Regions from separate parts of the Sphingomonas sp. ID0503 genome, predicted to be linked through region 4. Evidence: predicted binding sites of a transcription regulator. Region 4 holds the regulator's gene; each other region holds the start of a gene.
What was found. The regulator LexA, encoded in region 4, represses DNA repair genes until DNA is damaged. The targets are predictions, from matches to a motif close to GTTCCNCNCTTGTTCT.
Positions count from the first base shown of each region.

Region 1: the regulator LexA is predicted to act here: its motif matches at 1,931-1,946, upstream of ACM608_RS06825 (ImuA family protein).
Region 2: the regulator LexA is predicted to act here: its motif matches at 5,054-5,069, upstream of ACM608_RS01015 (DUF6771 family protein).
Region 3: the regulator LexA is predicted to act here: its motif matches at 3,681-3,696, upstream of recA (recombinase RecA).

Region 1 is NZ_JBLZUR010000002.1:1,214,373-1,221,998, reverse strand. Features, by position in the region: gene katG (catalase/peroxidase HPI) at 1-1,765, opposite strand, end outside; gene ACM608_RS06825 (ImuA family protein) at 1,966-2,730, shown strand; gene ACM608_RS06820 (DUF6504 family protein) at 2,645-4,783, shown strand; gene ACM608_RS06815 (error-prone DNA polymerase) at 4,891-7,626, shown strand, end outside.
Region 2 is NZ_JBLZUR010000002.1:1,654-9,279, reverse strand. Features, by position in the region: gene ACM608_RS01055 (phytanoyl-CoA dioxygenase family protein) at 1-246, shown strand, start outside; gene ACM608_RS01050 (low molecular weight protein tyrosine phosphatase family protein) at 257-625, shown strand; gene ACM608_RS01045 (hypothetical protein) at 873-1,391, shown strand; gene ACM608_RS01040 (hypothetical protein) at 1,391-1,852, shown strand; gene ACM608_RS01035 (hypothetical protein) at 2,007-2,519, shown strand; gene ACM608_RS01030 (alpha-ketoglutarate-dependent dioxygenase AlkB) at 2,558-3,187, opposite strand; gene ACM608_RS01025 (hypothetical protein) at 3,257-3,439, opposite strand; gene ACM608_RS01020 (NUDIX hydrolase) at 3,611-4,426, shown strand; gene ACM608_RS01015 (DUF6771 family protein) at 4,843-5,028, opposite strand; one part of gene ACM608_RS01010 (IS3 family transposase) at 5,382-5,634, shown strand; one part of gene ACM608_RS01010 (IS3 family transposase) at 5,634-6,532, shown strand; gene ACM608_RS01005 (DUF6538 domain-containing protein) at 6,543-7,283, opposite strand; partial or broken gene ACM608_RS01000 (AAA family ATPase) at 7,556-7,626, shown strand, end outside.
Region 3 is NZ_JBLZUR010000002.1:2,468,157-2,475,782, forward strand. Features, by position in the region: gene ACM608_RS13095 (replicative DNA helicase) at 1-1,050, opposite strand, end outside; gene ACM608_RS13100 (UPF0262 family protein) at 1,148-1,630, shown strand; gene dcd (dCTP deaminase) at 1,648-2,202, shown strand; gene recA (recombinase RecA) at 2,540-3,607, opposite strand; gene ACM608_RS13115 (response regulator transcription factor) at 3,784-4,497, shown strand; gene ACM608_RS13120 (Crp/Fnr family transcriptional regulator) at 4,485-5,204, opposite strand; gene ACM608_RS13125 (DUF6894 family protein) at 5,204-5,467, opposite strand; gene ACM608_RS13130 (response regulator) at 5,485-5,844, opposite strand; gene ACM608_RS13135 (response regulator) at 5,902-7,626, opposite strand, start outside.
Region 4 is NZ_JBLZUR010000002.1:1,819,022-1,826,647, reverse strand. Features, by position in the region: gene ACM608_RS09860 (citrate synthase) at 1-568, opposite strand, end outside; gene gltX (glutamate--tRNA ligase) at 596-2,020, opposite strand; partial or broken gene ACM608_RS09850 (ComEC/Rec2 family competence protein) at 1,935-3,656, shown strand; gene lexA (transcriptional repressor LexA) at 4,189-4,875, opposite strand; gene trpC (indole-3-glycerol phosphate synthase TrpC) at 4,959-5,741, opposite strand; gene trpD (anthranilate phosphoribosyltransferase) at 5,738-6,739, opposite strand; gene ACM608_RS09830 (anthranilate synthase component II) at 6,736-7,329, opposite strand; gene ACM608_RS09825 (nuclear transport factor 2 family protein) at 7,438-7,626, shown strand, end outside.

The sequences.
Region 1 (7,626 bases), 600 kb from region 4:
TGTGGTAGTAGTTGCGGAAGCCGTCGGCGACCGGGCGCAGCGCCTCGAACGAATGCACGTCGGTCCATTCCTCGGACGCATCCATGCGGCCCGGCGTGAAGGAGACGGTGATGTCCACACCGCCATCGCGCGCCGCCTTCTCGACCGCTGCCGCACCGGCCAGCACGATCAAATCGGCCATCGACACCTTCTTGCCGCCGCTGGCACCGGCGTTGAACTCAGCCTGCACGGTCTCCAGCCTCTCCAGCACCTTGGCCAGCAGCGCGGGGTTGTTGACGTCCCAGTCCTTCTGCGGGGCGAAGCGGATACGGGCGCCATTGGCCCCGCCACGCTTGTCCGACCCGCGGAAAGTCGACGCGGAAGCCCAAGCCACCGACACCAGCTGCGGCACAGTGAAGCCGAGGCCGAGTAGTGTCGACTTCAACGTCGCAATGTCCGCCTCGTCGATCACCGGATGGTCGAGTTCGGGGATCGGATCCTGCCAGATCAGCACCTCATCCGGCACCAGCTTGCCGAGATACCGGCCGCGCGGGCCCATGTCGCGATGGGTCAGCTTGAACCAGGCGCGGGCAAAGGCGTCGGCGAACTGGTCCGGGTTCTCCAGGAACCGGCGGCTGATCTTCTCGTACTCCGGGTCCACGCGCAGCGCGAGGTCGGATGTCAGCATCGTCGGCTTGCGCTTCTTCTCCGGGTCGAACGGATCGGGCACGTTCTCCGGCCCATCCTTCGCCACCCACTGATGCGCGCCCGCCGGGCTCTTGGTCAGCTCCCACTCGAAACCGAACAGGTTCTCGAAATAGCGGTTCGACCATTGGGTCGGCGTCTGGCTCCAGATCACCTCAAGGCCGGAGGTGATCGCGTCGGCGCCCACGCCCGACTGGAACTTGCTGCGCCAGCCGAGGCCCTGGTCCTCGATCACCGCGCCTTCAGGCTCGACGCCGACGAAGGACGGGTCGCCCGCGCCATGCGTCTTACCGAAGGTGTGGCCGCCCGCGATCAGCGCGACCGTCTCCTCGTCGTCCATAGCCATTCGGGCGAAGGTGTCGCGGATGTCGCGTGCCGAGGCGAGCGGATCGGGGTTGCCGTTCGGCCCTTCCGGGTTGACGTAGATCAGGCCCATCTGCACCGCGCCGAGGCCGGGGTGCAGCTGCCGCTCGCCCGAATAGCGCTCGTCACCCAGCCAGGTGCCTTCCGGTCCCCAGTAAAGCTCCTCCGGCTCCCAGGTGTCGGCGCGGCCGCCGGCGAAGCCGAAGGTCTTGAACCCCATCGATTCCAGCGCGACATTGCCGACCAGCACGAACAGGTCCGCCCAGCTCAGCGCATTCCCGTATTTCTGCTTGATCGGCCAAAGCAGCCGGCGCGCCTTGTCGAGCGCGGCATTGTCCGGCCAGCTGTTCAGCGGCGCGAAACGCTGCTGCCCGCCGCCCGCGCCACCGCGCCCGTCGGTGATGCGATAGGTACCCGCGCTATGCCAGGCGAGGCGGATGAACAGGCCACCATAGTGGCCGAAATCCGCCGGCCACCAATCCTGCGAGTCGGTCATGAGCGCGGTCAGGTCGGCGATCACCGCATCGAGATCGAGCGTCTTGAACGCCGCCGCATAATCGAAATCCGCGCCCAGCGGGTTCGATCGCGGCGAATGCTGGTTGAGACCGGTGAGGCTCAGACCCTCGGGCCACCAGTCGCGATTGCCCTGCCGCCGCTTTTTGGGCGCGCCATGTCCGAAGGGGCAAGCGCCGCCATTCTCTCCGGTCTTCGCATCCATGTTCAGGCTCCTCTGAAGCGTACCTTGGGGAGGGCGACCGCCTCCGATCGCCATGCGTCCTGATACCCCTATGCCCGGTGCGGGGATAACCGATTGCTCCAATCATCCTGATCGACTTGGCCGCTCGAAGCACCTGTGAGCGATTGACACTCGCACTCCGAGAACGGAACATAATAGGAACATAGAGATTGTGAGTCGCCGTGTCCCTGTCGCCTGCCCGTGATGTCCGTCTGGCCGCCCTGCGTGCGGAAGTGCAGGCGATCGAACATGCCGGTCGCCGCGGTGATGCCGGTGCCCTGCCCTTCGGCATCAACGAGATCGACGGCCGGCTTGCCGAGGGCGGCCTGGCCCTGGCTGCGCTGCACGAGGCGGCGGGCGCGTCCTCCGGCCTGTGGGATGATGCCGCCGCCACCCTGTTCGTCACCGGGATCGCCGCCCGCCTCCCCGGCACCGTGCTCTGGACGCTCACCCGGCGCGACCTCTTCGCCCCCGGCCTCGCCTGCGCCGGGCTGAACGCCGATCGGGTGCTCTATGCCGAGGCGCGCTCCGATGAGGAGGTGCTGGCGGTGATGGAGGAAGGCCTGCGCCATGGCGGCCTCGCCGCGGTGGTGGGGGAGGTGGCGAAGGCCTCGATGGCTGCGACCCGCCGGCTACAGCTTGCGGCGGAGGAAGGCGGCACCATGGCGCTCCTCCACCGCCGCCATAAGAAATCGGGCAGCGATCCGCTGGCCGAGACATCGGCGGCGATGACCCGCTGGCGGCTGGCCTGCGCGCCGTCTGCGCCTTTGCCCGTCGAAGGCGTCGGCCGCGCCTGCTGGCGCGTCACCCTCGCCCGCCAGCGCGGCGGCGACGGCCATGAATGGATATTGGAGGAATGTGATGCCACGGGTCGCCTCGCTCTACCTGCCCCAGCTCGCGATCGACCGGCTGCGGGCAATCGAGGCGCGCGCCGGCAAGCGGCCTGAGGCACCGGCGGATCCCCACCCCCCGTTCACCCGATCCTCCTCCCCCAACGCCGTTCGCCCTGAGCCTGTCGAAGGGCCAGTGAGAGGGCCGGCACCGGGGCTTCGACAGGCTCAGCCCGAACGGACGGAGGATGGCCTAATCCCCAACCGCTCCGGCGGCTGGCGCCCCGGCGCACGCTGGGCACAAAGCCCGGACGCACCGGAGGGCAGCGACCCCTGGCTGGAACGCCGCATCGCGAAGAAGCGCGCCAAGCGCGACGAACTGCAGGCGCAGATCGACCAGCTCCCCGCGCACCAGCGCCCCGCGATGCGCGAACTCGGCCGCCGCAGCGAACCCGCGCCGATGCCCTTTAAAGCAATGCCTCCGGACGAAGGCGCGCGTGCGCCCCGCCCGCCCTACAACCTCGAAGGCGCATTCTGGCAGCAAGGCGCGATCATGACCCGCGCCGTCGCCGAAGGCATGTCGCGCGACCGCGGCAGTACCCACGGCCATATGCCAAGGACGATCGCCCCGCTCTCCCCCTCCCATCACCCCCCCTTCACCGTTCGGTTCGAGCAAAGTCGAGAACCAGCCACGAACGCACCGCTTCGACTTTGTTCGAACCGAACGGTTGTGGAGGAGGAAACCGGCCCCCTCGTCACCGCCCAAAAGCACGGCAACAAGATCCTCGTCGCTGCCGCCTGCCCCGCCGCTCAGGCACTCGGCCTCACCCCCGGCATGGCGCTGACCCATGCCCGCGCGCTCGTCCCCGGCCTCGACGTACGCGATGCCGACCCGGCGGGCGACGCCGCCTTCCTCGATCGCTTTGCCGACTATGCCGCGCGCCGCTGGAGCCCCGCCGTGATGGCGACCGGCGACGGCCTCTGGCTCGACCTCACCGGAACCGCGCATCTCTTCGGCGGGGAAGCGAAGACCTGCGCGCGCATCCGCCGCTTCTGCGCCCGCCTCGGCCTCTCCGCCCGGATCGCGGTGGCGGAGACCGGCCGCGCCGCCAACGCCATGGCCCGCCATCTGCCCGGCCCCGTCACCCTCCTCGAACCCGGCCGCGAGGCGGAGGCGCTCGCACCCCTACCCCTGACCTGCCTAGGCGATGAAGAGCACGTCACCGACGCCGCCCGCCGGCTCGGCATCGACACGGTGGGCGATCTCATGGCCCTGCCGCGCGGCCCACTCACCCGCCGCTTCGGCCGCACCCTCCTCCGCCATCTCGATCAGGCGCTCGGTCATCGTCCCGAGCCGCTCTGCCCCGTCATCCCCACCGATGCGGCGGAGGCGGAGGTCCGCTTCCTCGAACCGATCGCCACCGCCGAAGCGATCGAGGAGGCGATCCGCCACGCCATGGCGCTCCTGATGGCGGAGCTTGCTGCGCGTGGACTCGGCGCGCGCGCGGTGACGATGCTCTGCCGCCGCGTCGATGGCGGGGATCAGGTCGCCGGCATCGGCACCGCGCGCGCCACCCGTGACGCCGCCCATCTCCTCCGCCTGATGCGGATGCGGATCGAGGGGATCGACCCCGGCTTCGGGATCGAGGCGATCCGGCTCGTCGCGATCCGCAGCGATCCGCTGGGTGCGCAGGCGATCGGCGGTCTGGTCGATGACCGGCCGGACCTCGCGCCACTCGTCGATCAGCTCGCCGGCCGCCTCGGCCCTCGCCGCCTGTTCCGCCGCGCCGCCGTGGAAAGCGACGTCCCCGAACGCAGCACCACGCGCATCACCCCGCTTGCGGAGGGTGCCGCCTGGTCCACCAACTGGCCCCGCCCCGTCACCCTGCTCCGCCGTCCGGAGCCGGTCGCCAACGTCCTCGCCGAACTCCCCGACCGCCCCCCCAAGCGCTTCACCTGGCGCGGCCAGCCCCATCGCGTTACCCGGGGCGACGGCCCCGAACGCATCTATGGTGAATGGTGGCGAGGGCGTCGGGAAGCCGACGCCGTCCGCGACTATTTCCGGGTCGAGGACGACCAAGGCGCCCGCTTCTGGCTCTTCCGCCGCGGCGACGGCGCTGACGGCCGCACCGGCGACATGAGCTGGCACCTTCACGGCCTGTTCGGGTGACTTCCCCTGTCATCCCAGCGAAGGCTGGGATCGCTTTCAACCTGAGCGCCCTTTATCTCAGCGATGCCAGCCTACGCTGGCATGACAATTGAGTTTGGCGGAAGCCCGTGTACGCCGAACTCCAAACCACCACGCATTTCAGCTTCCTGCGTGGCGCATCCTCCTGCGACGAGCTGTTCGCCGCCGCCCAGCTGATCGGCCTGCCCGCGCTCGGCATCACCGATCGCAACTCTGTGGCGGGGCTGGTGCGCGCTCATTGCTCCGCACGCGACACGGGCATGCGGATGGTCACCGGCTGTCGCCTGGACCTGATGGACGGCTCCGCGCTGCTTGTCTGGCCGGAGGATCGCGCCGCCTGGAGCCGCCTCACCCGCCTGCTCACCATCGGCAAGCTCCGCGCCGATCCGGCCAAGGGCGAGAAGGGCCAATGCTTCCTCCACTGGGAGGATGTCGAAGCGCAGGCGAAAGGCCTCGTCGCAGCACTCATCCCCGGTGAGGCCGATGCGAGGACCGAGCATCAGCTCGCCCTCACCGCTGACATCTTCGGCAACCGCGCGCATATGGCGTTGACCCAGCAGCGCCGCCCCAACGACGCGCTCCGCCTCCACGATCTCGATGCGCTCGCCCGCCGCCACGGCGTTCGCCCGCTCGCGACCGGCGACGTCCTCTATCACAGTCCGGACAAGCGGATGCTGCAGGACGTCGTCACCGCCATCCGAAACAAATGCACCATCGACGATCTCGGCTTCCGTCGCGAACGCACCGCCGACCGCCACCTGAAGGGGCCGGAGGAGATGGCCCGCCGCTTCGCGGACTATCCCGATGCTCTCCGCGCCAGCCTCGACATCGTCGAACGCTGCACCTTCGCGCTCACCGAACTCGACTACCAATATCCGGACGAGATCGTGATGAGCGGCCAGACCCCGCAGGAGGCGCTCGAACGACTGAGCCGCCAGGCGCTCGCCACCAAATTCCCCGACGGCCCCCCGCCCGAATATGCCCGACAGCTGGAACACGAACTCCGCCTCGTCGCCGAGCGCGAATACGCGCCCTACTTCCTCACCGTAAACTCGATCGTCCGCTTCGCACGAAGCCAGGATATCCTCTGCCAGGGCCGGGGTTCCGCTGCGAACTCGATGATCTGCTACCTGCTTGAGATCACCTCGATCGACCCGATCAAGCACACGCTCCTCTTCGAACGCTTCATCTCCGGCGAGCGCGATGAGCCGCCTGATATCGACGTCGATTTCGAACATGAGCGGCGCGAGGAGGTGATCCAGTGGATCTACGACACCTACGGCCGCGATCATGCCGCGCTCACCGCCGTGGTCAGCCGCTTCCGCGCGCGCGGCGCGGTCAGGGAGGTCGGCAAGGCGCTCGGCCTGCCGGAGGACATGACGGCGGCGATGGCCGGACAGGTCTGGGGCTGGTCGAACGAGGGCGTGAAGACCGATCAGGTCGAACAGCTCAACCTCGACGCGACCGACCCACGCCTTGCTTTGACCCTCGACCTGTCGCGCCAGCTGATCGGCACGCCACGCCATCTGTCGCAGCATCCCGGCGGCTTCGTCCTCACCCGCGAACGGCTCGACAGCCTCGTCCCCATCGAGCCTGCCGCGATGGAGAAGCGGCACGTTATCGAATGGGAGAAGGAGGACATCGAGACACTGAAGTTCATGAAGGTCGACATCCTCGGCCTTGGCATGCTCGGCTGCATGCGCCGCGCCTTCGATCTCCTGGCGGAGAACAAGAACATCCGCCTGACCATGTGGTCGGACGAGATGCAGAAGGACGATCCCGCCGTCTACGACATGATCTGCAAGGCCGACACATTGGGCGTGTTCCAGATCGAGAGCCGCGCGCAGATGTCGATGCTGCCGCGAATGAAACCGCGCGAATTCTACGACATCGTCATCCAGGTTGCGATCGTCCGCCCTGGCCCGATCCAGGGCGACATGGTCCACCCCTATCTCCGCCGACGGGAAGGCAAGGAGAAGGCGGAATACCCGAAGGAGGAACTGCGCGCGGTTCTGGAGAAGACCTTCGGCGTCCCCCTGTTCCAGGAACAGGCGATGAAGGTCGCGATCGTCGGCGCGGGCTTCACGGCGGCGGAGGCGGACGGCCTGCGTCGCTCTATGGCGACGTTCAAGTTCACCGGCGGCGTCGGGACGTACAAGGACCGCATGATCGACGGTATGATCGCCAAGGGCTACACCCCGGACTTCGCAGAACGCACCTTCCGCCAGATCGAGGGGTTCGGCAGCTACGGCTTCCCCGAAAGCCACGCCGCCTCCTTTGCCAAGATCGCTTACGCCTCGTCCTGGGTGAAGTGCCACCACCCCGACGTGTTCTGCTGCGCGCTCCTCAACGCCCAGCCGATGGGCTTCTACGCCCCCGCCCAGATCGTCCGCGACGCGCGCGAACATGGCGTGGAGGTGCTGCCGGTCTGCGTCAACGAGAGCCGCTGGGATTGCCACCTGCTAGATCCTCCCCAAGTGGAGCTTGGGGAGGGGGACCATGCGCAGCATGGTGGAGGGGCGACGCGAAGCGGCGGTTGCGCCCTCCCCTTCACCACGCCGCTTCGCGACGCGGTCCCCCTCCCCAAGCTTCGCTTGGGGAGGATGTTACACCCCCTCCGCCTCGGCATGCGCCAGGTCACCGGCCTCGCCAACGCCGACGCCGCCCGCATCGTCGCCGCGCGCGGCACCCAGCCCTTCACCTCTGTCGAGGAGATGTGGCGCCGCACCGGCGTGCCCCCCGCCGCCCTTGAGAAGCTCGCCAATGCCGACGCCTTCCGTTGCCTCGGCCTGGACCGTCGCCAGGCGCTCTGGGAAGTGCGCGGT
Region 2 (7,626 bases), 1.8 Mb from region 4:
AACGCGCCCCTCCGCATCGTGCCCGGCTCGCACAGGCTCGGCCGCCTGCCCGAAACCGAGATCGAGCGCGTGGTGGCGGCATTCGGCGAGCGGCTATGTCTCGCCGCGCGTGGTGACGTCTGGCTGTACGCCACGTCGATCGTCCACGCCTCGCTCGCCGCCGTTCCGCCGCGACGGCGCCGCGTGCTACAGGTCGACTTCTCGGCCGACGCGACGCCAGGTCCACTCGTCTGGCGCGGCGTGTAGGGGCCAAGGGTTGAGCCGCCCCCGCACTCAGACGGTGCTGTTCGTGTGCAGCCAGAACAGACTGCGTAGCCCCACCGCCGAGCAGGTGTTCTCGCGCCGGCAGGACTTGGAGGTGGACTCAGCCGGCACCAACCATGGCGCCGACAACCCGCTCACGGCCGAGCTGGTCGCGGGGGCCGACGTGATCTTCGTCATGGAAGAGACGCACCGCAGCAAGCTGCAGCGGCGCTTCCGGGCGACTCTCGGGGGCAGGCGCGTGATCTGCCTAGACATACCGGACGACTACGACTTCATGCAGCCCGAACTGATCCGGCTGCTGGAGATAAAGGCGAGCCGCCACCTGCCTGCGATACCAGTGACGCAAGAGCCAGAGGTTTGATCAACCCCCTCGACATCGCGAGTGAGCTGCCTCGCTGTTCGGCTTGATGAATGACCGGTGTCAGGAAATGGGCAGGGCAGGCTGAACGGCCGAAAGTGGGTCCTTGTAGACGCGAAGCTGCCCGGCAGCTCGAATTGGAAGAGTGGAAGAACTCAGTAATGAAATGAGCTTCTGGAAGTGATGAAAGAAGAAGGAGGCTTCGAACGTCCGAACGGCCGTTCGCCATAAAACGAGAGCTTCACTTCTAATGTACGATACTACCTTCGAAGAAACCTATGTAGCGCCGTCGACGCGCGCCCTGAACCAGCTCCTGCTGAATGCCACAGAGCAGTCTGGAGGCGCCGCGATCACCAAGGGATTGCCCGCGGGATCCATGTACTTCGACAAACCACGGCTCGTCATCGGCGGCACACCGATGATGCTGCCGATGTTCCAGCCGGCGATGCGGCAGGTGGCGCAGGATATGCGGGCCGATGTCGTCATCTCGCGACACGGCTTCTATCCCGAGGCGCTCAGCCCGGTTGTTTGGGATGTCAGCTACTGGCTCAACGACGCAGTCGTCTCTGTGCACGACTATGTTCTGTGCGAGTCTCGATACGGCGAGTTCTGGCTGGTTCCGCCGGAAACGGGTGCATACCTGCGGCTGGCTGCGGATGGCATCCACATCGAGGTGGTCCCCACTTTCGTCTCTTGGGACGAACGGAACTTCGGCGTCTGTCAGGCAGCGAAGCGGATCCGCTACGCCGCGATGGAGGCTTGGCGCTGATGGCGAACAAAGCGAAACCGCCGGCCGGTCTGGACTATGTTCCGGTAGCTGGCAGCAATCCAAACCTGTCGTACGGAGTCATCGAGGCCGTGAACGGCGATGAGCCGAAGCGGACACTCGGCGATGTCATCCTCAGGCGTCTTTTTCCGACGGAGCGCCCCGCACCCGGGTCGTCGTGGGAGGGGCACACCTGCGAGGCCTGGGACATTGTCCTGCCTCGTGAGGCTCCCGACGCCTACCGCGATCTGCAGGCGCTTTCGCAGGCTTACCATCTGAAGGCGGGCGAGAAGATCCTGCACCTTGCAGCGGTCGTGACGTTGCGCTTTCCGGAGGTTGAGGATCCGAAATCCCGCATGCACTTGCATGAGGCATGGGAGCTCTCGCGCGGCCTTGCCTCTACGCTCACCCGCAAGTTCGACGTGGCCTGCATTGTGGTACTGCATGTGCCAGCGCGCTCATGAGGCATGAACCACCCGCACACCCATCTCGTGATACCTACCCGTACGATCCGTTCCGCAGTCGGTTTCTCGACCTTCGTCATGCAGTTGATCAACGGTGCAGAGGGGAGAGCCATCGTCGAGGCGGAGTGGTCTGCCTATCGAGAGGGAGCAGGCTATGGCGGATGAGGCAAAGATGCTGGCCAGGTTGGACGCCTGGCTGGCGCAGCAAGCTGCTCCCACCCGAAATGACGCATTTGCGACTGGCGATCGCGAGATCGCCGCCGGGTTCGTCCTCCGGCAGGCCCGTGAAGCGGACGCCGGGCTAACAGCGGAGGAGCTTGCCGAGGCGCTCGTCCTTATGGCCGAGAGCATGAGCCGTGAGCTGAAGCTGAGCGAGGACGAGACCCGCCGAATGTTCGGCATCGACGCGGGAGCATCCTTGGCTCAGCTGCGATCGAAAGCAGTCACCGCATGGCCGCTGACCGTCCTCAAGCGCATCATCTGGATGATGGAGACGGTCAGGCTGGCAGTTACGCTGCTATCTGACGTCGATCGCGGGTACGCATGGTTCCACCGGGCCAACACCGCTGAGATCCTGCGGGCCAGCTCCGCGCTCTCGCACATCCTCGACAGCGAGGAAGGCCTGGAGCAGGTTCGTGGTTACCTGCAGGCCGAACTCTGGGGCTGAGGGAACGTCTCGGCGGCGTCGTGCCGGCCAACAAACAATCAGATCCCAGATCGACAATCCGAGCCGCCGCTCGATCGACGATAGATGGAGAGAACCATGACAACGGATCTGCCATTGGCCGAAAGGCTGCGAAAGGCGATCGAGTAGCGGGTGCGATCCATCTCGACGACGCTGTGCTCCCAATTGTGGCGGGCTTCACCACACAGGTGGTAGGCGCCCCGAGGCTCCAGCGGAGTCGATGCCCGAGACCACCGCTCCGCGCGGCGCTTACGAAAGCGAAGGGTCGCAGGTGCTCCTAGCGATAGGCCGACGACGTGTTCGTAGATCGGTCGGTCACGGTGCCAGCCAATACCTGCGCCGATGTCGTACCGCAGAAGCAGCGCCTGGACGAGATCATCAGCCGCAAGACCGGCAAATGCGGCCATACGCTCCCGAACATCGAGCAACCAATCAGGGATGGGTTCGGCGCGCGCGAGCGCACCAGACTGGAGGTCGTAATTCAGGCCAAAGCTGTGCGTCAGACGTTTGCCGGTCCACTGCTGGAAGACGAATGGCTGCAGATCGAGGGAGTCGATCGCTGCCATCAGCACCTTCTCCTCCTCCGCCGAGATCATCTCGTTGCGCGAAGAGAGACCAGGAGGAACGGGCGCATTGAACAGATCTGTCATGTCAGAGCGCAGGTAGGATAGCGGAGGTGTCGCCAGCCTCATGACGATGCGGACTGGACCGCCATCATCTCACAGGATCGGGTCTTCGTCCTTAAGGACGATCTGAGCCTTGGCAAAGTCGATGTGCTGAAACGCTCCGTTGCGCCGTTGCATCTCGGCCGGTGTCACACGGCCTGCAGCCAACTCCATGTCGTCATGGCGCCGCGCTGCGGCTTTCACCGCTCGGCGCTTAGCTGGATCGAAACGGTCCATTTTCGTCGTCCTCGGCCGATTGCAGTGCTCGGAGGAGACAAACCTAGCATCTGTAGGAAGAGCGAGTAAGCCTTGGGCTTAGGCGAAAAGGCATGTTAGCCGCTATTGTGAGCACGCAACGAGGGTCACCGCGCTCGCAGGCGGCTCGCATCACCTAGGGCTGACCGCGACATGGCTGACTACAACGTCGAAGGCCAGCCCTCTGATGCTACGCTGCAGCCAGCGGGCTCAATCGTCATCTTGCGGGAAGCAGCGGAGGGCCTCGAGGTTCTCATGCTGCAGCGATCCCCGACCATGGCATTCGCCCCTAATGCTCTTGTTTTCCCGGGCGGGCGTGTAGACGCAGCGGACGTTGCCCTGGCGAAAAAGCTAACTGCGGGCCTGACGCTAGAGGATGCAGCAGCGCGAGTAGCTGCCATTCGCGAAACCGTCGAAGAATGTGGACTTGCTATCGGGTTCTCGCCGCCGCCGCCCCCGGAGAGAGCGCGGCGTCTCAGCGATGGATTGGCCGAGGGCCGCCCCTTCGAAACTGCCCTCGCCTCAAGCAGGTTAGAAATCGACTTGTTCTCCATCAAACCCTACGCTCGCTGGCAACCAGGCCTAGCAGAGCGCTCGCTCATCACTCGCTGCTTCGATGCGCGCATCTACGTCGCACGCGCGCCCTCCGTGAGTGACATCACCGTTGATCCAAGCGAGATCAGCGCTTTTCGATGGGCTTCACCTCTCTCGATCTTAAGGTGCTGCGCAGAGGGGAGTACTTATGCGCTGTTCCCCACCCGAAGAATCCTCGAACGGATTGCAAAAGCCCGTACCTTTGCCGAGGTGATCACCGCCATTCCGGCGGATCCATTCAGAGCTATCGTTCCTTGGACGAAGATGGTGTCCGGCGAGATGCATCTCTGCATCCCGAATGACCACGGCTACCCCGTGACGGCAGAACTCTGGAGCACCGTCCAAGCCGAGTTTGCCAAGCAAACTCGGACATAAGTACGTAAGAACAACTGGTTCAGCTGCGATCATCCGCGTGCGTGTCGCACCAAACGGCGTCGCTCACGATCATCCTTGGCGCACTCCCACTCGGTGGAATTCACCCTCTTGGGAGGTGATAACGTGGCCCTCACCAATCTCGGACGTGGTGGAAGTGGGTCTGAGTCGGGCGGCGGCGGTCCAACGTACCAGTGAACTCTCGGGAAAAGACTTCCACATCCACCGGCGCGCTTGTGACAGCGTAGCTTTTTCGCAAATTCTGGCCAGCGGTCATCCCAACCCCGCGCGACGAAGTAGGCTGCCACATCGGCTACGGAGAATTTGGCTACCCTCGCGCAAGCACGGCATTCGGCATGGATGTGGCCACCCTTGCTGACCAACTCTCGCAAGTTTCGGATCGAGCGGACCATCCTCCATCAAAGCGGCAACTGGTCTTGTGCAGTATCCGCGGGCAGACGATCTTCGAGCCGCGTCAGGACGATGCTAGCCAGCAATTCCGCGCTCGATCGTCGCGAGGTACGATCGGATTGTACGAGGGCGTGTCGTAGCCAGATAGGCGCGTCGGTAAGAGCGTCCGCGAGACGGTTCGGGTCGATGTTCATGGGCGAATCTCCGTTATCGCGAATATGAACAAATCGGGAACATCGGGCAAGGCGAAGGTGTGGCGGGGGTGCGATCGGCTGCCGCAGCTCTCGCATAGCTGCCTCTCGGGCCATTCTCACAAGCTGCTAGCGCCCCAAGGGGGCGACTGAACCTGCGGCTAGCATGCAATCCGCAGAAGCAATCATACTATGATTTACCTCCTTAGCCCTGAGGTTCGATCGACCGAGCAGGGACGCTCAAGCAACCTTCGCGTCGACTGCGAGGAGGCGAAGGTGTCGAGAACGGGCCTGACGTGCTCCCCTGAAATGTGACCGATTTTGAGTAGAGTCCGACGCGAAGGAGTCGGACGAAGATGAAGCGCAGCAGGTTCAGCGAAGAGCAGATCATCGCGATCTTGAAGGAGCAGGAAGCGGGCATGGCGACGGCGGATGTGTGTCGTCGCCACGGGATCAGCGCGGCGACGTTCTACAAGTGGAAGTCGAAGTATGGCGGCCTGGAGGTGTCCGAGGCCCGGCGCCTGCGCACGCTTGAGGAAGAGAACAGCCGGTTGAAGAAGCTGCTGGCTGAGGCGATGCTCGACAACGTCGTGCTGAAGGATCTGGCCTCAAAAAAATGGTGACGCCCGGCGCTAAGCGGGACGCTGTCGCCCATGCTCGTGAGCATCACGGGCTGAGCGAGCGTCGGGCGTGCAACCTGGTCGGCGTGAGCCGCGGGGTGATCCGGTATCGGTCGTCACGGCCAGATGACGGTCCTCTACGGCAACGACTGCGCGAGTTGGCAGGGGAGCGGCGCCGGTTCGGCTACCGGCGCCTGGGCTATCTGCTGGCGCGAGAAGGCATGACGCCCAACCACAAGAAGCTGCTGCGGATATACCGCGAGGAGAACCTGCGAGTCCGACGCCGCGGTGGTCGCAAGCGCGCCTTGGGCACCCGGGCGCCGATGGTGCTGCCGGATGGGCCGAACCAGCGCTGGTCGCTGGACTTCGTCTCCGACACCCTGACGTGCAGCCGTCGGTTCCGCATCCTGTGCGTGGTCGACGACTACACGCGGGAATGCCTGGCGCTGGTGGCTGACACGTCGCTGTCGGGCGTACGGGTAGCGCGGGAACTGACGCGGCTCATCGGTATGCGCGGCAAGCCGCATACGGTGGTCAGCGACAACGGCACCGAGCTGACGTCGTCGGCCATTCTGCGCTGGTCGCAGGAGCGGCGGGTCGAGTGGCACTACATCGCCCCGGGCAAGCCGATGCAGAACGGCTTCGTCGAGAGCTTCAACGGCCGTCTGCGCGACGAATGCCTCAATGAGACGCTGTTCACGTCGCTGGCCCATGCCCGCTTCGTGCTCGACGCTTGGCGGCACGACTACAATCACGTCAGGCCGCACTCGAAACTGGGCGGGAGAACACCCGCCGAGAAAGCCGGCGAACCTGTCTGGGGGCATGCCCCCAGACAGGTTGTCATACACTCAACCAACCATCATGAAGGAGCCGGACTCTACCTCTGAATGGTAACAATCAGGGGAGCACGTCAGTCCCCTCGCACTTGGTAAGCGGAATGCTCGGAAAAGCGGCACGCAGGGTCTCTTTGACAGCCAGAGGATAATCTCGGAGTCGATGCAAGAGATGTCGTGCCGCGAGTTGATGGTGTTCCGCGTTGACGTCGACGGGGAGACCGGCAAGGCTTAAGGCCTCCTCGACCGCATCAGCCACGATGCGATCAAACGAGTAGTCGGCAGCGCGGTCGAGGCTGTCATAGCCGCTGATCACGGCGGCCGAAGAGGCGGATAGAGATGCGCGACGAAGACAGATCGGGTCGCGTAACGCCCTGATTTTGGGATCGGGATAGATCGCCTCCAAGAGGGGGTGGCTCTCGCCCTCTCTGAGCCCCAACTCCACGGAGCTTGGTTTATCGAGATAAGCCGCTTCTGCTAGAGCGACACCCTCAAGCTCGTACGCGATCGCACTATCCATGCCGCCAAGCCGAATTGCTTGCGCATCTATATAGCGACCGACGGCGGCCAGGCCGCTCCGAGCATTAGAAGCTCGCTCCTCTAGGTCGATCGCTTCGAACCGCTTTCGCCACTCGGATTGGCGCGCGGCACAAAGACGACGCGCCTCGCCAATGTCCTCGGTTCCGAGGGACTGCTTGATCTCACTCTTGCCGACCCCGTCGCGGTAACGCGGCGGTATGACCATGCGGAACCAGTACTGGCTGGATTTCGGATGTTTCCACGGGGAGATGAGCCGAGCGTTCATATGGGCCACCTAAATGGACCACCTGACGTCGCGCAAAGGGTGCACCTTCCGGGGTTTACCCGCGTTTCAGACCTTTGAGTCTGAATTGGTGACCCCTACGGGAATCGAACCCGTGTTTCAGCCGTGGAAGAACAGAACGCCGTAGAATCAACGGCCCGTCCCGACTTTCACGGTTCGTTCCAGCCGTTGCTTTCCAATGACTTGCAGGAGCGGGGGGACGGAAAAGCTCGCGTCCGCAAACCAATACTTCGCCTTCGCTTCGGAGGTGATGCATGACGCTGGCGCAGGACATCACTCGCCACTTCAACGGTGAATGGCAGGGATCACAGGGCGCGTTCCCAAC
Region 3 (7,626 bases), 650 kb from region 4:
GAGGAGCTGGAGGTAGTCGACGACGATGAAGTCGACGCCGCGCTGGCGCTTGAGACGGCGGGCGCGGGTGCGGAGCGCGGCGATGGTGAGGCCGGGCGTGTCGTCGATGTAGAGCGGCAGGCTTTCGAGATCGGCGGCGGCGCGGGCGAGGTTGCGGAAATCGGCCTGGCTGATCTTGCCCATGCGGAGGTCCTCGGAGCTGATCCGCGATTGCTCCGACAGGATACGCGTGGCGAGCTGGTCCGCCGACATTTCGAGGCTGAAGAAGGCGACGGCGGCGCCGGCGGATTTGCTGTCCTCGATCCCGTCCTCCCGATCGCGGACGAGGCGGCGGGCAGTGTTGAAGGCGATGTTGGTGGCGAGCGCGGTCTTGCCCATGCCGGGACGGCCGGCGAGGATGAGAAGGTCGGAGCGGTGGAGGCCGCCCATCTTGGCGTTCAGCGCCTCCAGCCCCGTGGTGATGCCGGAGAGATGGCCGCCGGAGTTGAGCGCCTTCTCGGCGGTCTCGACGGCGAGGCGGGTGGCCTGGGCGAAGGTCTTGACCGAGCCTTGCTCTCCGCCCTCCTCCGCCACCTTGTAGAGCGCGACCTCGGCTGCCTCGATCTGACCCTTGGGGTCGACGGCGTCGCTGGTGTCGGTGGCGCTGGTCACCATGTCCCGGCCGACGCCGACGAGCGCGCGGAGGAGCGCCAGGTCGTAGATCTGCTGGGCGAAGTCGCGCGCGCCGATCAGGGCGGCGCCGCTGCCGGTCAGTTGCGCGAGATAGGCGGGACCGCCGACCGCCTTCATCCCCTCATCCGCCTCGAACATCGGGCGCAGCGTGACGGGATTGGCGATCATGTTGCGGTCGGCGAGCTTCAGCACCGCCTCGTAGATGCGGCCGTGGAGAGGATCGTAGAAATGGTCGGCGCGCAGCCGCGTCTGCACCTCCTCCACCAGTCGGTTGTCGATCAGCATCGCGCCGAGCAGCGCCGCCTCCGCGTCGACATTATGGGGCAGCTTGGGCGCGACGGCCGCGTCTTCCGCGACGATTCGGAGGGCTTCGGGCATGGCCGCACCATCGCGCGGATTGCAGGCCGGTGACAATCGCGAAGCGCGCAAGCGTGCGGCGATTGTGTCCGGCGCGACGACCGCCTAACCGGGTGGGATGGCCGAGCCGCGCATCATCGCTGTCGAACTAGACGAACGGACGATCATTCGCCGGTCGGAGGTGGTCGAGCGCGAGCGCGAGGTGGCGGTGACCGATCTTCTCGCCGAGAATCATTTCGCGCCGGTGACGGCCTATCCCGGCGGCTATGCGGGTCCGTTCCGGGTGATGCTGCGTGTGGCGGACGGGCGGCTGGCGATCGATATCGCGGCTGAGGATGGGACCGCGCTGGAGACGATCACGCTGGGGCTAACGCGGTTTCGGAAGCTGGTGCGCGATTATTTCGCGATCGTCGACAGCTATTACCGGGCGCTGGGGCAAGCGACGGCTCAGGCGATCGAGCCGATCGACATGGCGAGGCGCGGCATCCACAACGAAGCGGCGGAGACGCTGCAGGAGTGCCTGGCCGGCAAGGTCGACGTCGATTTCGACACCGCGCGGCGGCTGTTCACGCTGATCTGCGTGCTGCACATCAAGGCCTGAGGGGAAAGAAGAGCGCGATGTCCGTGATGTCCGACAAGTGGATCCGCGCGCGGGCGACGGAAGACCGGATGATCGAGCCGTTCGTCGAGGCGCAGCGGCGCGACGGGTGCATCAGCTACGGCCTGTCCTCCTATGGCTACGACGCGCGGGTGTCCGACGAGTTCAAGATCTTCACCAACATCGACAGCGCGGTGGTGGACCCCAAGGACTTCGCGGCCAACAGCTTCGTCGATCGCAAGACTGACGTGTGCATCATCCCGCCAAACAGCTTCGCGCTGGCCCGCACGGTCGAGTATTTCCGGGTGCCGCGCGACGTGCTGGTGATCTGCCTGGGCAAGTCGACCTATGCGCGCTGCGGGATCATCGTGAACGTGACGCCGCTGGAACCCGGCTGGGAAGGGCATGTCACGCTGGAATTCTCCAATACGACGCCACTGCCCGCGAAGATCTACGCAAATGAGGGGGCGTGCCAGTTCCTGTTCCTGCAGGGGAACGAGCCTTGCGAGGTGAGCTACGCCGACCGGGCAGGAAAATATATGAGGCAGCAAGGGGTGACGCTGCCGCGGCTATAGGGCGCCCCTTTATCATTTGCCGCGGCGTAACCATTCTCGAGCTGCCTTCCCCTCCATCGTCATCCCGCGGAGGCGGGGATCCACCGGGCGGCAGGCGCAGCGCCCCGTTTCCAAAGAAAGAGCGCGTTGCACCGTGGATCCCCGCCTTCGCGGGGATGACGGGGTGGGAGGGCCAGCGACGAGAGGAGAACGGCGAGCGTCGCTCTTGTTGCGCCTACCCCTCCACCGCCTTCGGCGGTCCCCCTCCCCCTCCGGGGGAGGATGAGCTTGTCTGCTTGGCCGAAGGTTCCGAAGGTTCCGGGAAAACGACAACGCGCCGGGTCCCCGGAGCAGTCGATCAATCTTCCGGGCCAGGATTGACCATCAGTTCTTCGGCGACGGCCTCGGTGCGGGCGCGGATCGCCTTTTCTAGGCGGTCGGCTACCTCCGGATTCTCGCGCAGGTAGTTCTTCGAATTCTCGCGGCCCTGGCCGATGCGGATCGAGTCGTAGCTGAACCAGGCGCCCGATTTCTCGACCAGCCCGGCCTTGACGCCGAGGTCGAGGATCTCGCCGACCTTGGAGATGCCTTCCCCGTACATGATGTCGAATTCGACCTGCTTGAACGGCGGCGACACCTTGTTCTTGACCACCTTCACGCGCGTCGTGTTGCCGACGATGTCCTCGCGCTCCTTGATCTGGCCGGTGCGGCGGATGTCGAGGCGGACCGAGGCGTAGAACTTCAGCGCATTGCCGCCGGTCGTCGTCTCCGGCGAGCCGTACATCACGCCGATCTTCATGCGGATCTGGTTGATGAAGATGACGACGCAACGCGAGCGGCTGATCGAGCCAGTGATCTTGCGGAGCGCCTGGGACATGAGGCGCGCCTGCAGGCCGACATGGCTGTCGCCCATCTCGCCCTCGATCTCCGCGCGGGGCACCAGCGCGGCGACCGAATCGATCACCAGCACGTCGATCGCGTTGGAGCGGATCAGCGTGTCTGCGATCTCCAGCGCCTGCTCACCGGTGTCGGGCTGCGACACGATCAGTTCGTCGATGTCGCAGCCGAGCTTCTTCGCATAGACCGGATCGAGCGCATGTTCGGCATCGACGAAGGCGGCGGTGCCGCCCGCTTTCTGCGCCTCGGCAATGGCGTGGAGCGCCAGCGTGGTCTTGCCCGAGCTTTCCGGGCCGAACACCTCGATGATGCGGCCGCGCGGCAGGCCGCCGATGCCGAGCGCGATGTCGAGGCCGAGCGAACCGGTGGACACCGCCTCGATCTGCATCGCTTCCCGGCTGCCCAGCTTCATCGCAGAGCCCTTGCCGAAGGCGCGGTCGATCTGCGCCAGTGCGGCGTCGAGCGCCTTCTGCCTGTCTGAATTCACGCCCGTCCCCTCGGATCCGATCACTTTAAGCTGTGCGGCCACGGCCTGCCTCCCTGCTAGATCGTCGCGCCTGAATGGGCAACGGGAAGCGCTCATGTATCCTGTTTGTTCCGTTCGAACAAGGGGAGAACACAGGTAAGATTGGCAAGCCTGCTTCGCTTAGGTTATGACGGCAGCGCAATAGCTTGCGTGTGCGACGCGCGGAAAGGGCGGACTTCATGCGGGTCGCATTGCTGGAAGACGATCCCGCCCTGTCGGTCCAGATGGCCGAGATACTGGAAGGCGATGGACGCGACTGCCGGAGCTTCGGCACGGTCGCCGCGATCGAAACGGGTTTGCGCCGCGACACGTTCGACCTGCTGATCCTGGACTGGATGCTGCCCGACGGCACCGCGATCGACCTGCTTCACCGCCTGCGCCAGAGCGACAAGCCGGTGCCGCCGACGATCATCGTCACGGTGCGCGATGCGGAGGGGGACATCGTCACCGCGCTGCAGGCCGGGGCCGATGATTACCTGACCAAGCCGATCCGCCCTGCCGAGTTCCGTGCGCGCGTCGGCGCGCTGCTGCGGCGGACCTATCCGGTCTCGAGGGAAACGCAGTTGACCTTCGGCGCCTATGTCTTCGACCAGCCGAGCGCGACCCTGACGGTGAACGGCGAGCGGGTGGTGCTGACGGGCAAGGAGTATGAGCTCGCGCTCCTCCTCTTCCAGAACATGCATCGGCCGCTGTCGCGGGCGTACATCATGGAACGCGCCTGGGGCCTCGCGGCCGACCTGCCGACCCGCACGCTGGACGTCCACATCTCTCGCCTGCGGTCCAAGCTGAACTTGCGGCCGGAAACGGGGTTCAGGCTCACCTCGCTGCACAATTACGGCTATCGGCTCGACCAGATCGAAGCGGGGGCCGCGGAGCCCGCCTACTCCTCGTAGCCGTCGAGATAGAGGTAGCTGTCGTCGAACTCCGCCACTTCGCGCAGGCCGGCGAGATCGTGGACATCGACGCGCCCCCGACGGAACGTCGCCAGCCCCCGTTCGCGGATCTGGCGAAGGGTGCGGTTCACATGGACGGCGGTCAGCCCCATGCACTCGCCGAGCTCCGACTGATTCAGCGGGAATTCGAAGCTGTCGCCCTTCATCAGGCCCACCACGTCCAGGCGCGTGTGAAGTTCGCAGAACAAAGCGGCCACGCGGGACAGGGCGGTGCGGCTGCCGAGCGAGACGACCCATTCGCGATGGATCGCGGCGTCGAGATTGGTCGAGAACCAATAGAGCCGCATGATGCGGGGAAAGGCATCGACCAGCTCACCGATCCTCTCATGCGGGACGATGGCGATCCGGGCATCGGTTATGGTGAGAATGCTGTGGTCGAGACGCTTCAGCGTGAACCCGTGCAGGTCGGCAAAGTCGCCGGGAACATGGAGTTCGCTGATCTGGCGATGCCCCCCGGCCAGGTCCTTGTAGCGCGCGAGGAACCCTTCAACCACCAGCATGCTGGTGGAGAGCCGGTCGCCCTGGCGCACCACGGTCATGCCGCGACGAAACTCCCGCACCTCCGCAACGGTCGCACGGATGGCGTGCTGTTCCTCCGCGGTAAGCTGATGTCTAGCGTGTAATCGCGCGAGGTGGCGTTCGATCATCAGTCGCCGGGCGCACGCACATGCAGCGCCTCGGTAAACGCGACATACAGGACGTCTCCGCCGCCGTCCTTCCGCACTGTCATGTGACCCTTCATGTCGAGCGTCCCATCATGGACCTCGGCACTTAGCAGAGACCGGATGTCGCGAACAGCGGCTTCGCGGGCATCGTCCAGATTGGACAATTCGCGCCCCTCCTCATCGGTCGTGGCGCCGGTGCGGTTGTGAAGGTCGAAGAAGTACCGTGTCATGCGCGCGAAACGCACATGAACGCACAAGTTTCCTACTGCCCGAACAGCCGGCCGAGCGCGGCGGCGACGCCATCCATGGTGAAGGGCTTGTTCAGCACCGGAGCGGCGGCATGGCGGGCGGGCGGCGGATCGACATGCCCGCCGGTCGCCAGCAGAAAGGGGATTCCCGCATCCGCCAAAGCGTCGGCAACGGGCCAGCTCGGCTCGCCCCCGCGCAGATGCACGTCGAGGATGGCCGCACCGAAGCCGCCCTGCCCCACGCGCGCGACAGCATCGGCGACGTTGTCTACATTGCCGGCGGCGGGGTGATCCAGCATCTCGAGGAAATCCTCGAGCATCATGGCGATCAGCGGCTCATCCTCGACAATCAGGACCGCGGGCTTCCCGCTCATCTAACCCCCTACAGGAACGCAAGGGCCGTAGATGGAAAGAAACCGGCGCGGCGTCAATCACTTCAACCCGGCGGCGTCCCGGGCAGCCTCGGCCAGCTGCTGGACCGAGAACGGCTTTGGCAGGAAAGCGACGCGGTCGAGGTCGATCGAGCGGCGCAACTGCTCCTCGGCATAGCCGGACATGAAGAGGACCGGAATGTCGGGAAGCTTCTCGCGGATGGTGCGGACCATCGTCGGGCCGTCCATCACCGGCATCACCACGTCCGAGATGAGAAGATCGATCGCAAGATCCCGCTCCTCCAGCAGTTCGAGCGCCTCTTCGCCGTTGGAGGCGGTGACCACGGCATAGCCCTGGCGGGTGAGCGCGCGTTCGGCCACGGCGCGGACCATGTCCTCGTCCTCGACGAGGAGGACGGTGCCGGTGCCCCAAAGCTCGTTGGCCTTGGCGGGCGCGGCTTTCGCGGCGGGAGCGGCGGCCGTCTCGGCATGGTGGACGGGCAGGTAGATCGTGAAGCTCGTCCCCTCCCCCATCACCGAATCGGCGAAGATGAAGCCTCCGGTCTGCTTAACGATGCCGTAGACGGTGGAGAGGCCGAGGCCGGTGCCCTTGCCGACCTCCTTGGTGGTGAAGAACGGCTCGAACACCTTGCCGATGATGTCAGGCGGGATGCCGGTGCCGGTGTCGGCGATCTTGAGGGCGGTGTAGTCGACCACCGGCATGATCTCGCTGTCGATCCGTTTCACCTGGGATGCGGGGACCGCGAAAGTCTGGATGGTCAGCGTGCCGCCGTCCGGCATAGCATCGCGCGAATTGACCGCGAGGTTGACGATCACCTGCTCCAGCTGACCCGGGTCGGCGCGGACGGTGCCGAGGTCGCGGCCATGCTTGACGGTCAGCGTGACCGTTTCGCCGAGCAGGCGCTTGAGGAGGTTCGACACCTCCGACACCACGTCCGGCACCTGCAGGAGCTGGGGACGGAGCGTCTGCTGGCGCGAGAAGGCGAGGAGCTGGCGGGTCAGGCCGGCGGCGCGGTTGGAGTTGTGCTTGATCTGCTGGATGTCGTCATAGTCGCTGTCGCCCGGCGAATGACGCATCATCATCAGGTCGCAATGGCCGATGATCGCGGTCAGGATGTTGTTGAAATCGTGGGCGACGCCGCCGGCGAGCTGGCCGACCGCCTGCATCTTGGTCGCCTGCGCCACCTGACGCTTCAGCTTCACCTCTTCGGAATTGTCCTTCAGGCTGAGGAGGACGGTGGCGTCGCCAAGGCCGCGTGCGCTGGCGATGGTCAGCGCCACCGGCTCGTCGGGGCGATCCTTCAGGCGGACGGCGAGGTCGGTGGCGAAGGCCGTGCCGCCGCTCGCGAAGCGGCGCACGGCGTCGGCGACGGCGCCCTTGTCCTCCTTTTCGACGAGGTCGCTGGGGTAGACCGGTCGCGTTTCGGGCGTGATGCCGGCGGCATGTTCGAACGCCTGGTTGAAGAACAGGAAGCGGCCGTCGCGGTCGGCGAGCGCGAGGCCGAGCGGGAGCATCGACAGGAGGGCGTTGAGATGCCCTTCCGCCGCGGCGCTGGCGCGGGCGCCGGGATGCTCGTCGAGGAGGAGGAAGAGGGCGTCGGAGTCCGGATCGTCGCGCAGGGGAACCTGCACGAAGCGGAGCGGACTGGCGCTCTCCCCCTCGTTTGCGAAGCGGATCAGGTCGTCGGTGCCGGCGGTCAGGAGCGTGATGAAGTCCTGGCCGTCGATACGGGCGGAAAGGCCGCCCAGCGCACGATGCAGGAA
Region 4 (7,626 bases):
CGTTCTTCGGATAGAGGAAAGGCTGACCGACCGAGTACTTGTACGCCATCGCCGCGATCGTCGGGATCTTGGCGATCAGCCGGTGGCTGGCGATCTTGCGCTGCTCGGGGTCGTCGATGTCCGTGGAGTCATGGTAGAAGGCGGAAAGCGCGCCAACCACACCGCACATGATCGCCATCGGGTGCGCATCACGCCGGAAGCCACGGTAGAAGGTCGCCAGTTGCTCGTGGACCATCGTGTGGCGGGTGATGGTGTAGGTGAAGTCCTTCAGCCCCTCGGCGCTCGGCAGGTCACCGTTCAGCAGAAGGTAGGCGACCTCCATGAAGCTCGACTTCTCGGCCAGCTGATCGATCGGATAACCGCGGTGGAGGAGGACGCCGGCATCGCCATCGATATAGGTGATCTTGGACCGGCAGCTCGCGGTCGAGGTGAAGCCCGGATCATAGGTGAAGCGGTCGGTCGCGCCGTAAAGCTTTCGGATGTCGACGACCTCCGGCCCGATGGTGCCGTTCAGGATCGGGTATTCGCCGCCCTGGCCTTCGATCTCGATCTTCGCGCTTCCGCCCATATGATGGTCTCCAAAGATGCCGGCCGGTCAGGCCAGCCGGTCGTTCAGTCTTGCCAGGCTCTCGTCGCGACCGAGCAGCACCAGCACGTCGAAAATACCCGGCGAGGTGGTCCTCCCGGTCAGCGCCGCCCTGAGCGGCTGCGCCACCTTGCCAAGTCCCACCCCCGCCGACTCCGCGACACCCCGCACCGCAGCGTCGATCGGTCCTTCGGCCCACTCGGTCACGCCGTCAAGTGCGTCACGCAATTGCAGCAGAAGCTCTGCCGCACCGCCCTCCAGCAGAGCCGCCGCCTTGTCCTCTATGTCGATCGGTCGCGTTCGAAACAGGAAGCTTGCACCCACCGCCAGCTCATTCAGGTCCTTGGCGCGGACCTTCAGCACCGGCATGGCGCGGCGCAGCAATTCGGCATCCACATCGCGTCCGGTCGCGGCCTGAACGAGGGGCAGGACCAGATCGGCCAACCTGCCGTCATCCGCATCGCGAATGTAGATACCGTTCAAGTTCTCGATCTTCTTCACGTCAAACCTGGAAGGCGATCGCCCGATGCCGTTGAGATCGAAGAGCGCGATCGCCCGGTCGCGGGAGATCACCTCCTCGTCGCCATGCCCCCAGCCGAGACGGAGCAGGTAGTTGCACAGCGCCTCGGGCAACAGGCCCATGTCGCGATACGCTTCGACGCCCAAAGCACCGTGTCGTTTCGACAGCTTCGCCCCGTCCGCACCGTGGATCAGCGGGACGTGCGCATAGACCGGCTCCGGCCAGCCCATCGCGCGGATCAGCGCCAACTGACGGAAGGCGTTGTTGAGGTGGTCGTCGCCGCGGATGACATGGGTGACGCCCATGTCGTGGTCGTCTACCACCACCGCCAGCATATAGGTGGGCGTGCCGTCGGAGCGGAGGAGGACCATGTCGTCCAGCTCGGCATTTCGCACCGTTACCGGACCCTGCACGCGATCCTCGATGGTCACCTCGCCCTCGCGCGGTGCCTTCAGGCGGACGACGAAGGGGGCGTCACCACCCTCGGAAGGATCGCGGTCGCGCCAGCGGCCGTCATAGCGGAGCGGCAGGCCCTTGGCTTTTTGCTCGGCGCGCATCACCTCCAGTTCCTCGGCGGTGGCGAAGCACTTATAGGCATGGCCCCGCGCCAGCAGATTGCGCGCCACCTCGGCATGACGATCGGCGCGGGCGAACTGGAACACAGCGTCCCCATCCCAGTCGAGGCCAAGCCAGCGCATCCCGTCCAGGATCGCGTCGATCGCCGGCTGGGTGGAGCGGGCGCGATCGGTGTCCTCAATGCGAAGCAGGAACTTGCCGCCGGTGTGCCGGGCGTAGAGCCAGTTGAACAGGGCGGTGCGCGCGCCCCCGATGTGCAGGAAGCCGGTGGGGGAGGGGGCGAAGCGCGTGACGACCGGGGTGGCCGCCGCTGCCGGGGTGCTTGCGCTCAAGCGCATATTCTCCAAGGATCGGCCCCGAAATCATCCGAAGGCCCAGGAAATCGGCACGGCCCCTAGCATAGCCCTCCGCCTGCTTCAAACCACGTCGCCGGTACGGGCCGACGCGCGGATTGAAGCCGTGTTGGAGGCGGAGCGGGACCATCTGCCGCTTTGGCTACCGGTCGCTTTTGGCGCAGGCATCGCGGCCTGGTTCGCGGTTCCGACACAGGACGGCTGGATCGGGTTCCTCGCCATCGCAGGCGCGATCGGCGTAGCCGCCGGTGCTTCGGGCCATGGTGGCCGCTTCTCGCGCGCTATCCTCATAGGCGCACTCGCGGCCGTTCTGGGCTGCCTCGCGATTTGGGCCAAGGCGGAGCGGGTCGCCGCTCCGCGCCTCGATCGTCCCCGTGTCGTGACGCTGTCCGGTCCGGTCGAGCGCGTCGAAGGCCTGCCGGCACGCGGCCTCATTCGCCTGACGATCGCCACACCGCTCACGGCGGGCGGTCCACCCGCCCGCGCCCGTGTGAATGTGGCAGAGGAGGATGTGCCTGCCGGCCTTAGCATCGGCGATACATTGTCGCTCCGCGCCCGCCTGATGCCGCCAGGTGAGCCGGTTCTGCCGGGCGCATATGACTTCGCCCGCGTTGCCTGGTTCGACGGCATCGGCGCGACCGGTCGGGCCTTTGCCCCTGTTACGATCACGGCAAAGGGTGAGCCGCCATTCGGCCTTTCCCGCCTGCCGCAATGGCGGGCGCAGCTTTCCCGCCACATCGAGGCGCAACTGCCCGGCTCGCCCGGCGGCATCGCTACCGCCTTCGTGACCGGAGACGAAGGCGCGATTGCGGACGCGGATGCCGAGGCGATGCGGCGCAGCGGTCTCGCGCACCTTCTGTCAATCAGCGGTCTGCATGTCACCGCCGTTGTCGGCGCGGCGATCCTGCTGACGATGCGTCTCCTCGCGCTTAGCCCACGTCTTGCGCTGCACTGGCCGCTGCCGCTCATTGCGGGCGGAGCGGGGGCCGTCGCCGCGATCGGCTACACGCTGCTCAGCGGCGGCGAGGTGCCGACAGTCCGGTCGTGCATCGCCGCACTCCTCGTCCTCGGCGGCCTTGCGCTTGGGCGGCAGGCGATCACCCTGCGGCTGGTGGCGACGGGCGCGCTGCTCGTTCTCGTCTTCTGGCCGGAGGCGCTGGCCGGTCCCAGTTTCCAGATGAGCTTCACCGCCGCGACCGCGATCGTGGCGCTCCACGAACTCCCGCTCACCCGCCGCCTGCTCGCGCGCCGGGAAGAGGGTAGGGGATGGCGGCTCCTGCGCGCGCTCGGCGGACTGATCGCCACCGGTCTCCTCATCGAAGCGGCGCTCGCCCCGATCGCTTTGTTCCACTTCCATAAGGCTGGCCTCTACGGCGCTTTCGCGAACATCGTCGCCATCCCCCTCAGCACCTTCGTCATCATGCCTCTGGAGGCGGTGGCGCTGCTGCTCGACATCATCGGCCTCGGCGCGCCGTTATGGTGGGCGACCGGATTGGCAATCGAGGCGCTGCTCGCCATCGCCCGTGCCGCCGGCGACGCACCGGGCGCGGTCGCCGCTCTCCCGTCGATGCCGCCTGCCGCTTTCGCTCTGATGGTGGCGGGCGGGCTGTGGCTTGCGCTGTGGCGCACACGCCTGCGCCTATGGGGCCTGGCACCGGCGCTGATCGGAGTAGCAATGGCTCTCATGACTCCTGCGCCGGACCTCCTCGTCACGGGTGACGGTCAGCACTTGGCGCTGCGGACATCCGATGGACGCTTCGCCCTGCTTCGGCCCCGTGCCCGAGACTACACCCGCGACACGCTCGCCGAAATTGCCGGCAGCGACGAAGCCCTTCTCGATCTCGAAATGCTCCCCAACGCCCGCTGCACCCGCGACTTCTGCATGGCGCGCGTCGCGCGGGGTGGGCGAAGCTGGACGGTCCTGGCGAGCCGCAGCGACCAGTTCGCGCCGATCCGCCAAACCAATCGAGCCTGCGCGATGGCCGACATTGCCGTTAGCGACCGGCGACTGCCGCGCAGCTGCCGCCCAAGATGGATTAAGGCCGACCGAACGCTCCTCGCGGAGACCGGCGGCCTGGCCATAGACTTCGACCGTGTCCGCGTAACGGCAGCACGTCTGCCGCGCGACGATCACCCCTGGCGCGCGGTCCGGCTCAATACCGCCGCAACAGCCCGGCCAGCCGGCCCTGGATCCGCACCTGCGCTGGGGCGTAGCGTTGCGGATCATAGGCGCGGTTCGCCGGATCGAGGCGCACCATCTGCCCCTCACGGCGGAAATACTTGAGCGTGGCCTCGGCGTCATCGACGAGAGCGACGACGATCTCGCCCTCCCTCGCACTATCGACGCGGCGGATGAGCGCATAGTCGCCGTCGAGAATGCCGGCCTCCACCATCGAATCTCCGGAAACTTCGAGGGCGTAATGCTCACCGGGGCCCAGGAGGGCGGCGGGAACGGAGAGTGAGCTTTGCCCCTCCAGCGCCTCGATCGGCATGCCGGCCGCGATACGCCCGTGCAGCGGAATCTCGATCACGTCGTTGGCCGCAACCGGCGGTGTCACCGGCACTTCGCTCTTCACCGGCGTGTTGGTGTTCGCGGCCGCAGGTGCCGCCTTCTTCGCCGGAACTCCCTCAGGCAGCCGAAGAATTTCCAGCGCGCGGGCGCGGTTCGGCAGGCGGCGGATGAAGTTGCGCTCCTCAAGCGCGCTGATCAGGCGGTGCACGCCGGATTTAGACTTCAAGTCCAGCGCCTCTTTCATCTCCTCGAACGAAGGCGACACTCCGCTCTCCGCCAGACGGTCGCTGATGAAGCAGAGGAGGTCGTGTTGCTTGCGCGTCAGCATGTCGGTGCCCTCACTCGGGAACGAATGTGGAACAGGTAGTGAATGTTCCGCGATGCTGTCAACAACATTCGCTTGGGGCGAACTCAGTCGCCGGTCAACAGGCGCTCGGTCGCGGTCCGGACATCCGCCTGCCGCATCAGGCTCTCGCCCACCAGGCAGGCACGCACGCCATATTCGGCCAGCCGGTCGAGATCGGCGCGGCTGCCAAGGCCGCTCTCGGCGACGATCAGGCTGCCTTCGGGCGCAAGCGCGGCGAGATCGATGGTGCGGCCGATGTCGACGGTGAAGTCGCGAAGGTCGCGGTTGTTGACGCCGATCAGGCGCGACCGCAGGCCGGCGGCGCGCGCCATCTCGGCGGCGTCGTGGACCTCGACCAGCACGTCCATGTCGAGTTCGATCGCCGCCGCCTCGATCTCCGCCATCTGCCCGTCGTCGAGCGCCGCGACGATGATCAGGATCGCGTCCGCACCCATGGCCCGCGCCTCCGCCACCTGCCACGGATCGACCATGAAGTCCTTGCGCAGGCAGGGGAGCCCGCAGGCGGCACGCGCGGCGATCAGGTAATCGGCGCTCCCCTGGAAATACGGCTCGTCGGTGAGGATCGACAGACAGGCGGCACCACCGGCCTCGTAAGCGCGGGCGTGGGCAGGCGGGTCAAAATCCCCTCGGATTAACCCCTTAGAAGGCGATGCTTTCTTGATCTCTGCAATCAGCCCGGTCCCAAGGGTCTCGACTTTCGTGCGTAGCGCCTGCTGGAAGCCGCGCGGCGGTGAAGGAGCAGGCCAGTGCGAAAGGCCCTGCGGCCTGCGCACGGCCACTTCTTCATACTTGGTCTGAAGGATCGCTTGTAAACGGTTAGAGGTCATCGGCTAAAGTCGATCCAGCAGTCGAGCAGCGCCTTGGCCAGCCCCTTGTCGATGGCCTCGGCGGCTTCTTCGGCTCCGTCGCGAAGCCCGTAGACTTCACCGGCCACCTTCAGAGCGGCAGCGGCATTGAGCAGCACGGCATCGCGATAGGGCCCAAGCTCACCCTCCAGCAAGCGGCGCAGCGCGGCGGCGTTGTAGGCGGCGTCACCACCCCTGATGGCGTCGAGGGGATGGTCGGGCAGCCCGGCATCCTCCGGCGTGACCTTGCTGGAGGCGAGGCCGTTCGCCGACAACGTCACGGCGCGGCTCGGCCCCGCGATCGATAACTCGTCGAGGTTCTCCTCGCCCGCGACCACCATCGCGGCATCGCTGCCGAGCAGCTCGAGTGCCTCGGCCATCGTTTCGAGGTAATCGACCCGAGCCACCCCAATCAACTGGCGGCGCACCCCTGCGGGATTGCAGAGCGGACCGAGCAGGTTGAGGATCGTCCGCCGCCCGATTGCCTTGCGGACCGTCGCAAGGCGACCGAGCGCCGGGTGGTACTTCTGCGCGAAGAAGAAGGCGATGCCGAGGTCGGCCAGGCTCTCCTCCGCCGTCTCTGCGGCGCGATCGAGATCGAGACCGAGCGCCTCCAGCGTGTCCGCAGCCCCGGCCTTTGAGGAGGCGGCGCGGTTGCCGTGCTTGGCGACCGGTACGCCGCAGGCCGCGACGACCAGCGCCACCGCCGTCGAGATGTTGAGGCTGTGCGCGCCGTCACCGCCGGTGCCGCAGACGTCGATTGCGTTGGCGGGAGCGGCCGCGCGGATCATGCGGGCGCGCAGCGCGCGCGCGGCGGCGGCGATCTCGATGCTGGTCTCGTCGCGCTCCGCCATGGTGACGAGGAAGGGCGCGATCACCTCCGCCTCGACCTTGCCGTCGAGGATGTCGGCAAACGCCGCCTCCGCCGTCGCACCGTCGAGTGGCGATGACGGGTCGGGAAGGAGGGTGATCGTGGTCACGCCCGCTCCAGCACCTTCACGCCCGCCTCACGCAGGAAGTTGGCGATCAGGTCGTGACCATGTTCGGTGGCGATGCTTTCCGGGTGGAACTGGACGCCGTGGATCGGCAGGCTTGCATGGCGGAAGCCCATCACGGTGCGGTCCGGCGCGCGCGCGTTGACGAGGAGCGACGGAGGCAGATCTTCCTCCGCCACGATCAGCGAGTGATAGCGGGTGGCAGTAAACGGCGTGGGCAGGCCCTTGAAGACCCCCGTGCCATCATGTTCGACCGGGCAGGTCTTGCCGTGCATCAGCTGGGCCGCGCGCACGACGCGTCCGCCGAAGTGCTGGCCGATCGCCTGATGGCCAAGGCACACGCCGAAGAGCGGGCGGCGCTGCTCCGCGCAGGCGGCGACAAGGTCGAGGCTGATCCCCGCCTCGTTCGGCGTGCAGGGGCCGGGGGAAATCAGGAAGCCGGCAGCACCTGAGGACATCGCCTGGCCGACACCGATTTCGTCGTTCCGCACCACTTCCACCTCGGCACCAAGCTCGCGCAGGTAATGCACGAGGTTCCAGGTGAAGCTGTCGTAATTGTCGATGACCAGGATCATGGCCGGGTCTTAGCGAGCGCTCGTCCTCACGTCATCCGTATCTTGTTCGTCATCCCAGCGCAGGCTGGGATCTATCCGGCGATTTGTCTAAGAGGCGAGTGAGCGCGAATGGATGCTGACCTTCGTCAGCATGACGACGTTCAGGAGTTGATGATGCTGCTCGCTACCCTCCTCGCCATCGCCTCACCGGACAAGCTGCCGCCGGGCGAGCCCGTGCCACCACCAGCGAGCGAGGAAGCCGCCGTGCTGGCACCGGTCAACGCCGTGTTCGCGGCGCTGGCGGCACGGGACGGCCAG